Regions from separate parts of the Clostridioides sp. LIBA-2809 genome, predicted to be linked through region 1. Evidence: riboswitches for the same ligand, from Rfam matches in the RefSeq annotation. Region 1 holds a riboswitch; the other holds the start of a gene.
What was found. A riboswitch is a leader RNA that binds a small molecule or an ion and turns the genes downstream of it on or off. The one in region 1 is predicted to bind FMN.
Positions count from the first base shown of each region.

Region 2: it holds a riboswitch for FMN, as region 1 does, so the genes downstream of both, ACTG44_RS01305 (ECF transporter S component) here and ACTG44_RS18380 (MFS transporter) in region 1, are expected to answer to the same signal.

Region 1 covers NZ_CP197004.1:3,898,099-3,904,351, forward strand. The annotation lists gene ACTG44_RS18375 (ATPase) at 1-727, opposite strand, end outside; FMN riboswitch at 1,015-1,130, shown strand; gene ACTG44_RS18380 (MFS transporter) at 1,310-2,680, shown strand; gene yihA (ribosome biogenesis GTP-binding protein YihA/YsxC) at 2,947-3,558, opposite strand; gene lon (endopeptidase La) at 3,548-5,911, opposite strand; gene ACTG44_RS18395 (chromate transporter) at 6,083-6,253, shown strand, end outside.
Region 2 covers NZ_CP197004.1:202,465-208,717, forward strand. The annotation lists gene ACTG44_RS01295 (Tex family protein) at 1-21, shown strand, start outside; gene ACTG44_RS01300 (amidohydrolase) at 165-1,331, shown strand; FMN riboswitch at 1,391-1,508, shown strand; gene ACTG44_RS01305 (ECF transporter S component) at 1,632-2,237, shown strand; gene ACTG44_RS01310 (DUF4116 domain-containing protein) at 2,574-3,614, shown strand; gene tsaE (tRNA (adenosine(37)-N6)-threonylcarbamoyltransferase complex ATPase subunit type 1 TsaE) at 3,743-4,195, shown strand; gene tsaB (tRNA (adenosine(37)-N6)-threonylcarbamoyltransferase complex dimerization subunit type 1 TsaB) at 4,195-4,911, shown strand; gene ACTG44_RS01325 (GNAT family N-acetyltransferase) at 4,901-5,122, shown strand; gene tnpB (IS200/IS605 family element RNA-guided endonuclease TnpB) at 5,705-6,253, shown strand, end outside.

The DNA of each region.
Region 1 (6,253 bases):
CTTTTTCAATAGCTTTTTTATACACTTTATTTAATAATGTAGTTTTCCCAGTTCCTATTTCTCCATCTAAATAATACACCTTATTTACATCTTTTAAAATGTTTTCTGTATAATCTAAACATCCTACAGGAGTTATGGCTGAACCAAATAAATGTTTTGCTTTTTTTAAATTACCTGTGCTCTCAACTCTATCAAACAATTTTTTAATAAGTTCTTCTGTAACTAGATTCACTTTACCATAATCCATACAGTCAGAATACTTTTCCTCTATATCTCTAAAGATTGGTTCTGATGCTTTTAAAAACTTAAATGCTCTTTTAAATGCATTACTAATATCTTTATCGTATCCTGATATTTCTTGTCTGTTTTTTTCTAACTCTTCTGTATTCCAGTAATCACCTAAATTAATTATCTCGTCCAAAGCTCCTGGTAGCTTTGGGTCCATAGTGTGTGGAGCAGTTGCATCCATAAGTACCACGCCTAATTCCTTTATAACTACACCGTCCAATGAACTTGGGTCAGAAGGACAGTTATATAATTCGATATCATATCCTCTATTTAAAAATTCTTTATAAATTTTTTTCATAAGTGAGGATTTTCCTACTCCAGGTCCACCTTTTAAACAAAAAACTCTTTTTACATTTTCAGGAATTATATATTCAAAAAAAGAATATGAGCCTTGTGATGTGTTCCCACCTGGAAATGCCTTCTTTACCTTTCCTTCCATATTAGCGCCTCCTCATAATTTACAATATCTCTTAATTAAGATATTAATATTATACGAGTTTTGTTACAGCTTTATGCTTTTGATAAATCTAAAACTTATCATTCAATACCAATAACAAATTAATTTTATCTAATTATAGTAGATTTCCATACTATGTGATTTAACTTTTATATACTTTTATGTATGAATATAATTTCACTCTTTATACAGTAATATAGTTGTGTATTGTTTAAATCCAATTGTTTCCGTTGTAATTTTATGTTAAAATAATATTACAAAATACATCTGTTTTTCTTCAGAAACGGGTGAAATTCCCTATCGGCGGTAAAAGCCCGCGAGCCTTATGGCATAATTTGGTCAGATTCCAAAGCCGACAGTAAAATCTGGATGGTAGAAGAAAATAGTATATGAGTACCTTTATGTAATTTTGCATGAGTAATCTATACAACTCCTTCAACTACCGTATTTATTCATGAAATTAAACACATTCGAGGTACCTAAGATGTAGGTGCTTTTTTGTTGTTTATTTTATAACCATTCTGTACTTATAAAATCTATTATATAAAAGATTGGAGTGTTATCATGAAACAAAAATGGATAGTATTAATTATCATCTGTATTGGTGTATTTATGTCTACTCTTGATGGAAGTATACTAAATATCGCAAATCCTACAATCGCTACTGACTTTAAAATTAACATGTCACAAATTCAGTGGGTTGTAACAGCTTATATGCTTGTCGTAACAGCTACTATGTTATTTTTTGGAAAACTCGGTGATAAAGTAGGCTCAAATCGACTATACACGTTAGGATTTTTTGTATTCACAATAGGTTCTTTTCTGTGTAGTATATCACACAATTTATCAACATTAATTTCCTCAAGAATATTTCAAGCAGTTGGAGCAAGTATTTTAATGGCAACTGGACTTGGCATAGTTTCTAATGCATTTCCAGCAAATGAAAAAGGAAAGGCTATAGGAATCACTGGAGCTGTAGTTGGTATAGGAAATATGAGTGGTCCCGTAATTGGAGGGATACTTTTAGAACATTTCGGATGGCCTTCTATTTTTATTATCAATATACCTATTGGCATTGTAGCAGTCTTTCTTGGAATTAAATTTCTTCCTAGACCTGTTTTAGATGAACAAAATAATAGCTTTGATATTCCAGGTCTTCTACTATTTGCAACTTGTACTACACTTATATTACTTGCGATGAATGGAAAGGGAGATACAAGATTGTATCTAGGAATAGCATCACTTATAATATTCTTACTGTTGGCATTAAGAGAAGTAAAATTTGAACAAAGTTTTATTGACTTACCTCTATTTAAAAATAGAAATTTCACTGTAGGTAACATTATCGGAATAGCTTGTTATTTTCCTCAAATGGCAGTGTCTTTCCTACTTCCGTTTTATTTAGAGCAATTAAAAAATTTATCTCCTATGATGGCTGGTTCTGTAATGACTGTACATCCACTTATTATGGTACTTATAGCTCCTATTGCAGGTTCTCTTTCTGATAAACATGGTGCAAAGAATATTTTAACAGCATCTTTTTCATTTATGACTATTTCCCTTGTTGGAATGGCACTTTTAAAGGCAGATTCACCATTGTTCCTTCTAATTGCATGTTTAGTTATTTTTGGACTTGGACTAGGTGCTTTTAGTTCACCAAACAATAGTAGTATCCTTGCAGATGTCCCTCCACAAAAACAGGGATATGGAGGTAGCTTTCTTGCAACTGTTCGTAATTTATCATTTGCTCTTGGAACAGCATTTTTTAGTAGTTTCTTTGCACAAAGCCTTACATATAATCAAAATTTTAAAAGCCATACATCAGCTTATGTCACAGCTAGTAATCAATCTTATTGGATTGCAGCAGCAGTATGCTTTATAGGACTTATACTAACTATTTTCTTTATGAGAAAAACAGATAAATCTATTTCTTAAATAAAATTTATTGGTTATTTCATTAGTGAATAAATTTTTAAATATACTAATCTACATTAATTTATAGTAGTTTTGCTAAGTTTTATAATTTTTAACAATAAATTGCTAATATTTATTGCTTATAAACAACAAGGATGCCAAAAAATGACCATTAAAACCATTTTGAGGCATCCTATATTTTATTTTGATATTAATACAATTAAAACTAATCTAATCTTATATAGATTATCTAAACAAGTATTATGCCAACATTTGATATTTTAAATTTAATCTACTGTTATCTCATATCCATGTTGATTGTATTGATTTACAATTTCTTCCCATAGTTCTTCAACACCAGTCTTTTTTAATGAAGAAACAGGAATTACTTTTTCACTACTTTCCAGTTGTAATTTTTTTCTTATTATACTTATATGTTTTTGATATTGCCCTCTAGATATTTTATCTGCCTTAGTTGCAATAACTACACAGTTGTATCCAAAGTGTTTTATCCATTCATACATAAGCTTATCATCTGCTGTAGGCTCATGTCTAATATCTACAAGTAGAAGTATAGAACATAATTCTTGTCTACTTTCTAGATATCTTTCCATTATACCTCCCCATTTTTCTTTTTCAGACTTAGCTATCTTTGCATATCCATAGCCCGGAAGGTCCACAAAATAAAACTCATTATTTATTAGGTAAAAGTTTATAGTTCTAGTTTTTCCTGGTGTTTGACTAGTTCTAGCAAAGTTTCTTCTATTAAGCAATGTATTTATTATTGATGATTTTCCAACATTTGACCTACCAGCTAATGCTATCTCTGGAATTCCTTCTGCCGGATACTGTGATTTATTCACAGCACTCATAGTTATCTCTGAACTTCTAATTTTCATTCTTCTCACCACTCTTTAATAAAGCTTGTTCCAATACTTCATCCATGTGTTCTACGAGTACAAACTCCATTTTTTCTTTTACATTTTCTGGTATTTCATCTAAGTCAGCTTCACATTCTTTAGGAATTAAGACTTTTGTTATGCCAGCTCTGTGAGCTGCTAATAATTTTTCTTTAACTCCTCCTACTGCTAGGACTCTACCTCTTAAAGTTATCTCTCCTGTCATAGCTATATTGCCTGGAACAGGTCTTTTAGTAAGTGCTGAAATCACTGCAAGAGCCATAGTTATACCAGCTGATGGCCCATCTTTTGGAACAGCACCTTCTGGAATGTGTATATGGATATCATTTGTCTTATAAAAGTCTGGGTCTATATCAAACTTGTCCACTATTGACCTTATATAAGAGATACCTGTCTTAGCAGATTCCTTCATAACATCCCCTAGTTTTCCAGTTAATACAATTTCTCCTTTACCTTTAAGTACATTTACTTCTACTTCAAGTGTAACTCCACCAACTGCTGTCCATGCAAGACCATTTACTAGTCCTATTTGAGGATTAACTTCTGCAAGTTGATACTTAAAGATGTCCTTTCCAAGATATGTCTCCAAATCAGACTTATTTACAACAACTTCTTCAAGAGTTGGGTCTTCAACATATTTTTTTGCAACTTTTCTACAAATTTTACCAATAGTTCTCTCTAGTGTTCTCACACCAGCTTCTCTTGTATAATGATTTATTATGCTTCTTAAAGTCTCATCATCCATTTTTATGAAGTTTTCTTTTAAAGCATGTTCTTTAATTTGTTTTGGAAGTAAGTATTTTTTTGCTATATTTAGTTTTTCTTCTTCTATATATCCAGATACTTCTATTACTTCCATTCTATCTAATAATGGTCTTGGTATATTACCTAAACTGTTTGCTGTTGTAACAAATAGTATTTTTGATAAATCAAAAGGTATTTCTAAGTAGTGGTCTACAAAATCCTTATTTTGCTCTGGGTCTAATACTTCTAGCATTGCTGAAGCTGGGTCACCTTTATAATCTGCTGCCATTTTATCTATCTCATCAAATAAAAATACAGGATTTTTTGTTTGTGCTTCTTTTACTCCATTGATTATTCTTCCTGGAATTGAACCTACATACGTTCTTCTATGACCTCTTATTTCTGCTTCATCTCTAACTCCACCTAAAGATATTCTTACAAACTTTCTATTCAATGCTCTAGCTATTGATTTTACTATAGATGTCTTTCCTGTTCCTGGAGGACCAACTAAACATATTATAGGACCTTTAAGTGATTTAGCAAGTGTTCTTATAGCTAGGTATTCTAATATTCTTTCTTTTACTTTCTCTAAGCCATAATGGTCTTCATCTAATATAGCATTTGCCTTATTTATATCCAGTTTATCTTTTGTCTCTTTATTCCATGGCAATGAAAAGATAGTATCCAAGTAGTTTCTACTTACAGATACATCTGGAGACATTGAAGATATCTTTGAAAATTTATCTATTTCTTTTTCTATCTTTTCCTTAGTTGTTTTAGGTGCTTTTATTTTCTTAAGCTTTTCTCTATATTCATCAGCTTCAGAATTTATATCTTCTTCTTCACCTAATTCTTTTTGTATTGCTTTTAATTGTTCTCTAAGATAATATTCTTTTTGAACTTTATTCATCTGTTTTTTAACTCTTAAAGTTATCTTTTTTTCTATTTTTAATATATCTATCTCTTCTAATAATATAGAATATATAAGTTCAAGTCTTTTCTTAATATCAAATTCTTCTAATATTTCTTGTTTTTGACTTGACTTTAGATATATATTTGCAGCTATTGTATCTATAAATCTATCGACATCTTCTATATCAGCCAAAGATATTAATATTTCTGGTGATACTCTGTTTCCAATATTTATATACTCTTCAAAGGCATCAAATACATTTCTTACAAATGCTTCAATTTCAACTTCTGTCTCACTATCTAGATTATCACTATCAAAAACTATTTCTTCTATTACTGCTTTGAAGTACCCTTCTTCTTGTTCTATTTGCTTTACTCTACCTCTTGATACACCTTCAACTAAAACACGAACTGTATCTCCTGGTAATTTTATCATTTGTTTAACTTTACAGATTGTTCCTACATGATAAAAATCATCTTCTCCTGGCTCATCGACTTCAGCTTCTTTTTGAGATGTTAAAAATATAAGTTCTTCCTCCATCATAGCTTGGTCTAAAGCCTTAAGAGATATCTCTCTTCCTATGTCAAAATTTAATATCATATATGGAAATATTGCTAATCCTCTTAGAGGAATTAATGGTAATTCATGATCTATTTTAGTATAATTTTGTTCCATCAACATTACTCCTTTTCTAGTCTAATTATTTTGCTTTTAATATTATATATTCGAATAGGTTAACTTTCAACATTAATGATAAATTCTTAGCATATTATATTATTATTTTATTATGATATAATATTAATATTAGTATACTTAGATGTTATTTATCTTTTGGAGGTTTCTATTATGTTGAAATTGTTTTTAACCTTTTTAAAAATCGGTGCGTTTACATTTGGTGGTGGATACGCTATGGTTCCTCTTATACAAGATGAACTTGTAAACAAACAAAAACTTTTAGAGCAGGAAGAATTTATTGATTTTCTATCCATAGCTCAAAGTTACCCTGGAGTGCTGGCA
Region 2 (6,253 bases), 600 kb from region 1:
GCTTTATCAATGAAAAAATAAACAAGTTTATGTATTGTTATTTTGAATTCTATATTTGTAAATACAACTTATAGTAGGTATGAGTATTAAAAATTAAAAAAGTATATTGTAAAAAACAATGTTAAAAAGAAGTAAGAGAGTCTTGAAAATCAGGAGGAAAATGAATGATTTTTATAAAAAATGGTAAAATAAACACCATAACAAATGGAATAATTAAAGGCGATATCCTTATAGATGAAGGAAAAATAATAGAAATAGGAGAAGACTTAATAGCACCATTAGATGCAGATATAATAGATGCAAGTAATAAACTTGTGTTCCCTGGATTTATAGATGCTCATACTCATTTGGGTCTATGGGAAGATGGGATAGGTTTTGAAGGGGCAGATGGAAATGAAGAAACTGACCCAATAACACCACAATTAAATCCTATAGATGGAATCAATCCAATGGATAGAACATTTAAAGAAGCTTTTGAGGGTGGTATAACTTCTGTCTGTACAACACCTGGAAGTGCAAATGTTATGGGAGGTCAATGTATAGCTATAAAAACACATGGAAAAAGAATTGATAAAATGGTAATAAAAAATCCAGTTGCATCTAAAATAGCATTTGGAGAAAATCCAAAAAGTTGCTATGGTCAAGATGACAAATCTCCTCAAACTAGGATGGCTATAGCAGCCTTGCTTAGAGAAAATTTAAAAAAAGCGGAAGAATATCTAGAAGAGATTGATTTATATGAAAGTCATGATGATGAAGACTGTGAAAAGCCTGAATATGACATAAAAATGGAAAGTTTAATACCTGTGCTGAGAAGAGAAATTCCTTTCAAGGCACATGCTCATAGAGCTGATGATATGTTTACAGCAATAAGAATTGCAAAAGAATTTGACTTAAAACTTACATTAGACCATTGTACAGAGGGTCATCTTATTGTAGATGAATTGGTAGAAGAAGGATTTCCTGTGATAGTAGGTCCATCTTTGTCAGAAAGGTCTAAATTTGAACTTAGAAATCTGACATTTAGTACAGCTGGAATACTTTCAAATGCAGGTCTTGATGTATGTATAATGACAGACCACCCAGTAATACCAGTTCAATATCTTCCAATATGTGCAGGCATAGCAGTTAAACATGGTATGAAAGAAGAAAAAGCAATAGAATCAATTACAATAAATCCAGCTACGGCTTTAGGAATAGGAGACAAAGTAGGTTCTATAGAGGTTGGCAAAGATGCAGATATAGTAATTTGGGACAATTCTCCACTAGAGATTCAAAGTAACGTACTTTACACTATAATAAATGGCAAAGTAGTATATGAGAAAAAATAACTTGACAATTATTAAAAAATTAACTAATATAAGAGTGTAAGGAAAATTAAAAAATCAAAGAAGATCTTCGGGGCAGGGCGAAATTCCCTACCGGCGGTATAGCCCGCGAACTACTTAGGTGGTTGATTTGGTGAGATTCCAAAGCCGACAGTAAAGTCTGGATGAGAGAAGATATTTATGGAATATAAATAAGTTTATTTTAGTTTGTTTAAACTATATCCATAAAAACTCGAAGATAGGATCTTCGAGTTTTTTGTTTTTCCTAAAAAATATAAACTATTGATTAGGAGGAAAGTAGTTATGCAAAATACAGTAAAAAGAGGTAATATGATTTCAACAAGAACTTTGGTGGTTATGTCAATTTTATCTGCAATATCTTATTTATTGATGTTTATTCAAGCACCAATACCAGGTATTTTTCCAGATTTCTTAAAAATTGACTTATCAGATATCCCAGCAATATTTGGTGGTATGTCTTTAGGACCATTGGTTGGATTTGGTGTAGTTGTAGTAAAAAATATACTACAAATGATAACAGCAACAACAACTGGAGGAGTAGGAGAATTTGCAAATATATTAATTGGTGGTTCTTATGTACTTATACTTTGTTATTCATATAAGAGAAGTAAAGATTTAAAGGGTGTAGTAATTGGATTTGTATTAGGGACAATAGCTATGACTATAATTGGTTCATTGGTAAATTATTTTGTAATGCTGCCACTTTATGGGCAATTAATGGGACTAGATGCTATAATAGGCCTAGGCTCAGCTATAAATCCTCAAGTTCATGATTTATTTACTTTTGTAATTTGGATGATAGCTCCATTTAATGTATTAAAGGCTGTTATAATATCTTTAGTAACATTACCACTTTATAAAAAAATGGGAAATGTAATAAAAAAATAATTAGACAAGAAAATATAAAATTTTAAAATTAAATGTATTGAATAGCCATAATTTATTTATAACTTCGGTCCTATATTGTGATTGATATATTAAATAGATTATGGCTTTATTAATTTATCAAAAATTGTATATAAAATAAGAAATATTTAGGCAAATTTAATTTTTAAAATAAAGGAAGAATTAAAACGATTAACTATTAAAATACTAAAAAGGTATCTATAATACACAGAGCGAATTCATAATAAATAAAAAATAAAGATATTATAAAAAATAAATAAAGATTTATGCTTAATTTTTTAATAATATCTAATTTAATAATGATAGGGGTGTAGATAGATGAGTATATCTAAAAAATTGAAAAAATTATTTTTAGATGATAAAGGGTATTATTTTAATAGTAATTGGGAAAATATTCATATAAGTGTTGATAACGAAGAGTTGAAAATGCCTTTAAAGTATATTACAAATGAATACATTGAAAATATGGAAAGTGTAAAGTATGATTATCGTGAATTAAAAAATATAAAAAATCAAACTGATGGGATGTGTATTCTAGCGATAAGGCAAAATTATAAAGCCCTAGAGTATGTAAAAAAGCAAACAGAAGAATTATGTTTAGAGGCGATAAGGTATAACTATAAAGCACTAAAATATGTAAAAGAACAAACAGAGTATATATGTCTTGAAGCTATAAAAAAGGATTGTAATGCACTTAAGTATGTAAGAAACCAGACAGAGAAGCTTATTATAAAAGCAATAAGATATTCTTCAAATATAGATGTTGTAAGTATACTAAAAGCTTTAGAGGTTCAAACAAGAAGTATATGTTTAGAAGCAATTAAAAAAGATGGTAGGTGTCTTGCATATGTTAGAGAACAGAGTGAAGAACTATGTATAGAAGCGATTAAGCAAAACTATAAAGCATTACAATATGTAAAAAATCAAACAGATAAGATGTGTATGGAAGCTGTAAATCAAAATGGTATGGCACTGCAATATGTAAACAAACAAAAAGATGAAATATGTATGGAAGCTGTCAAACAAGATGGAAGAAGTCTGCAATTTGTTAATAATAAAACAGAGGAAATATGTATAAAAGCTATAAGATATTTAGATAAAAAATATAATATTAAAGATGTGTTAAGTTACATAGATAATTATACAGAAGATATATGCATAGAGATTGTAAGACAAAATGGTAAGATGTTAATGTATATAAAAAATCAGACAGAAAAAATGTGTATTGAAGCAGTTAAAGAGAATTATAAGTCTCTTAAATATGTAAAAGAGCAATCTGAGAAAATATGCAAAGAAGCTTTAAAGCAAAGTTGTAAGGCAAAAGAGTATATAAAAATTATTATTGAAGACTGTATATAATGTCTAGATATGGCCATCAATAAAAAAAGATAAATAGAAGTACTTTATAATAGTCTAGGCTTATACTATAATTAATTAAGCAGTGATATAAATTCACATGACGATTATATCAAAATGGAGATGAATTGATGGCAAAAATATATTTAGAAAATGAAAATAAAACTAGAGAAATAGGATATAAATTAGGTAAACTTTTGAAAGAAGGTAGTGTTATCTGTTTAGTAGGAGATTTAGGGGCTGGGAAAACTACAATGACACAAAGCTTAGCAGATTCATTAGGTATAAAAGATTATATAACAAGTCCAACTTTTACTATAATAAATGAATATGAAGGTAAAATACCTTTGTATCATTTTGATGTTTACAGAATAGGTAGCAGTGATGAAATGTATGATATTGGATATGATGAATATATAAATTCAAAGGGAATTTGCATAATCGAATGGGCTAATCTAATAGAAGATATACTTCCAGAGGAATATTTAAATATAGAATTAAAGTATAAAGATGATGGAAGAGAAATGATATTAACTCCAAAAGGAGATTTTTACAAAGAAATAGTTGAGGAGTTGACTAAATAATGAAAATACTAGGTATGGATACATCTTCTATGGCAGCAAGTGTATCAGTTGTAGAAGATGATAACTTAATATGTGAGTTTACAGTGAACAACAAAAAAACTCATTCGCAAAAACTTATGCCAATGATAGAAAGTATGTTGAACATGAGTGATTTAAGTATAAAAGATATGGATTTATTAGCTGTATGTATAGGGCCTGGGTCATTTACAGGTCTTAGAATAGGTATGGCCACAGTAAAAGCTATGGCTCATGTAAATAATATACCAATAATAGCAGTGAATTCTTTAGAATCTCTAGCAAATAACATGAATCTATGTGATAGGAAGATATGTTGTATATTAGATGCGCAGAAGAATCAAGTCTATTCAGCTAAATATAAACTTGAAAATGGAGAGCTAATAGAATTAGAGGGTGTTAATGTTGTGGAATTTGACACTTTATTAGAGGAAATAGTATCAAGTGATGAAGAATTTATAGTAGTTGGAGAAGCTGTATATAAGTATAAAGATAAGTTAGAAAATATAAAAAATGTAAAAATACCATCACCAGCTAATAATGTATCTAATGCAGGAAGCTTATGCTCTTTGGCATTAAGTAAATATAATAAAAATATAGATGTACATACTTGTTATACAATAAATCCTATGTATATCAGAAAATCTCAAGCTGAAGTACAATACGATGAAAAAATGAAGAGGCTAAATGATGAAAGATAATACAAAACTAATAGTAGATGATATAAAAATAGAAGAAATGACTATTAAAGATATAGATGAAGTTTTTGAAGTAGAAAAAAATTGTTTTGAAGATTATTGGTCAAAAGAATCTTTTAGAAAAGAGTTATCTAATGAAGTAGCAAGGTATATAGTAGCTAAACTAGATGGAAAAGTTGTTGGATACGTGGGAATTTGGCTTATACTTGATTAAAAAATAGCTACGCACACTCGTGACTTTAGTCGTGAGTTAGTAGCTAAAGTAGTCAGCATATAGGGAAACTTATATGTAGAGATAGGAAAGAACCTATCTAATACTACTTGAATTGCTGGAAACCCCTAAAGCTAACTAAACTAAAACATAAGGATGAAATAAACCTAAGTGTGAAAGTTACGAAAGTAGAAAAAATTGGTTAGATGGTATAAGGTTAAACCCTAAGTACTTTAAAATGGGCAATCAGCAGGTAAGCTCCGAATAGGAGAAACTTCAACGACTATTCCTCTTGAGGGAAGTACACTACAAGCTATTGGTAGTGGAAGTGGGTAGACCTTAACGGATAATGCCGAAGGATAAGATATAGTCTGTGCTTGCATGAAAATGTAAGAAGTTCATAAGAGAACTGCATAGGTAGTAGCGAACTTATGTGAACGACAACCTCAAAAATGATAAAAGTTAAGGGCTTACAGTTTTTATATATGTTATTTAAAAAATAAATATGAAAACCTTCAAAATACTTGTTTTAAATGTTAATATTATGATGGGTGATGAATAATCAGAAAAAACAAGTAAAGTGAGGTGATAGTAGTGGAAAAGTCATATAAGTTTAGAATGTATCCAAATAAAAAACAGCAAGAGCTAATTAACAAAACTTTTGGATGTTGTAGATTTGTATATAATAAGTATCTTGCTAAAAAAATAGAAGTTTATGAAAACAATAAAGAAACTTTTACTTATAAACAGTGCAGTTCTGATTTGACCAATTTAAAAAGAGAATTAAAGTGGCTTAAAGAACCTGACAAATTTTCACTACAAAACACCTTAAAAGATTTAGAAAACGCATATAAAAAATTCTTTAAAGAAAATGCAGGATTTCCTAAATTTAAATCAAAGAAAACTAATAGATTTTCATATAGAACTAACTTTACAAGTGGAAATATTATGTACTTTAGTCAATATATAAAATTACCTAAACTTGGTATGGTTAAAGTAAGGGATAAACAAGTACCTCAAGGGAGAATACTTAATGCTACAGTATCCAAAGAACCAAGTGGTAAATATTATGTATCACTATGTTGTACTGATATAGAGATTGAAGCATTTGAAAATACTAATAATCAGATAGGT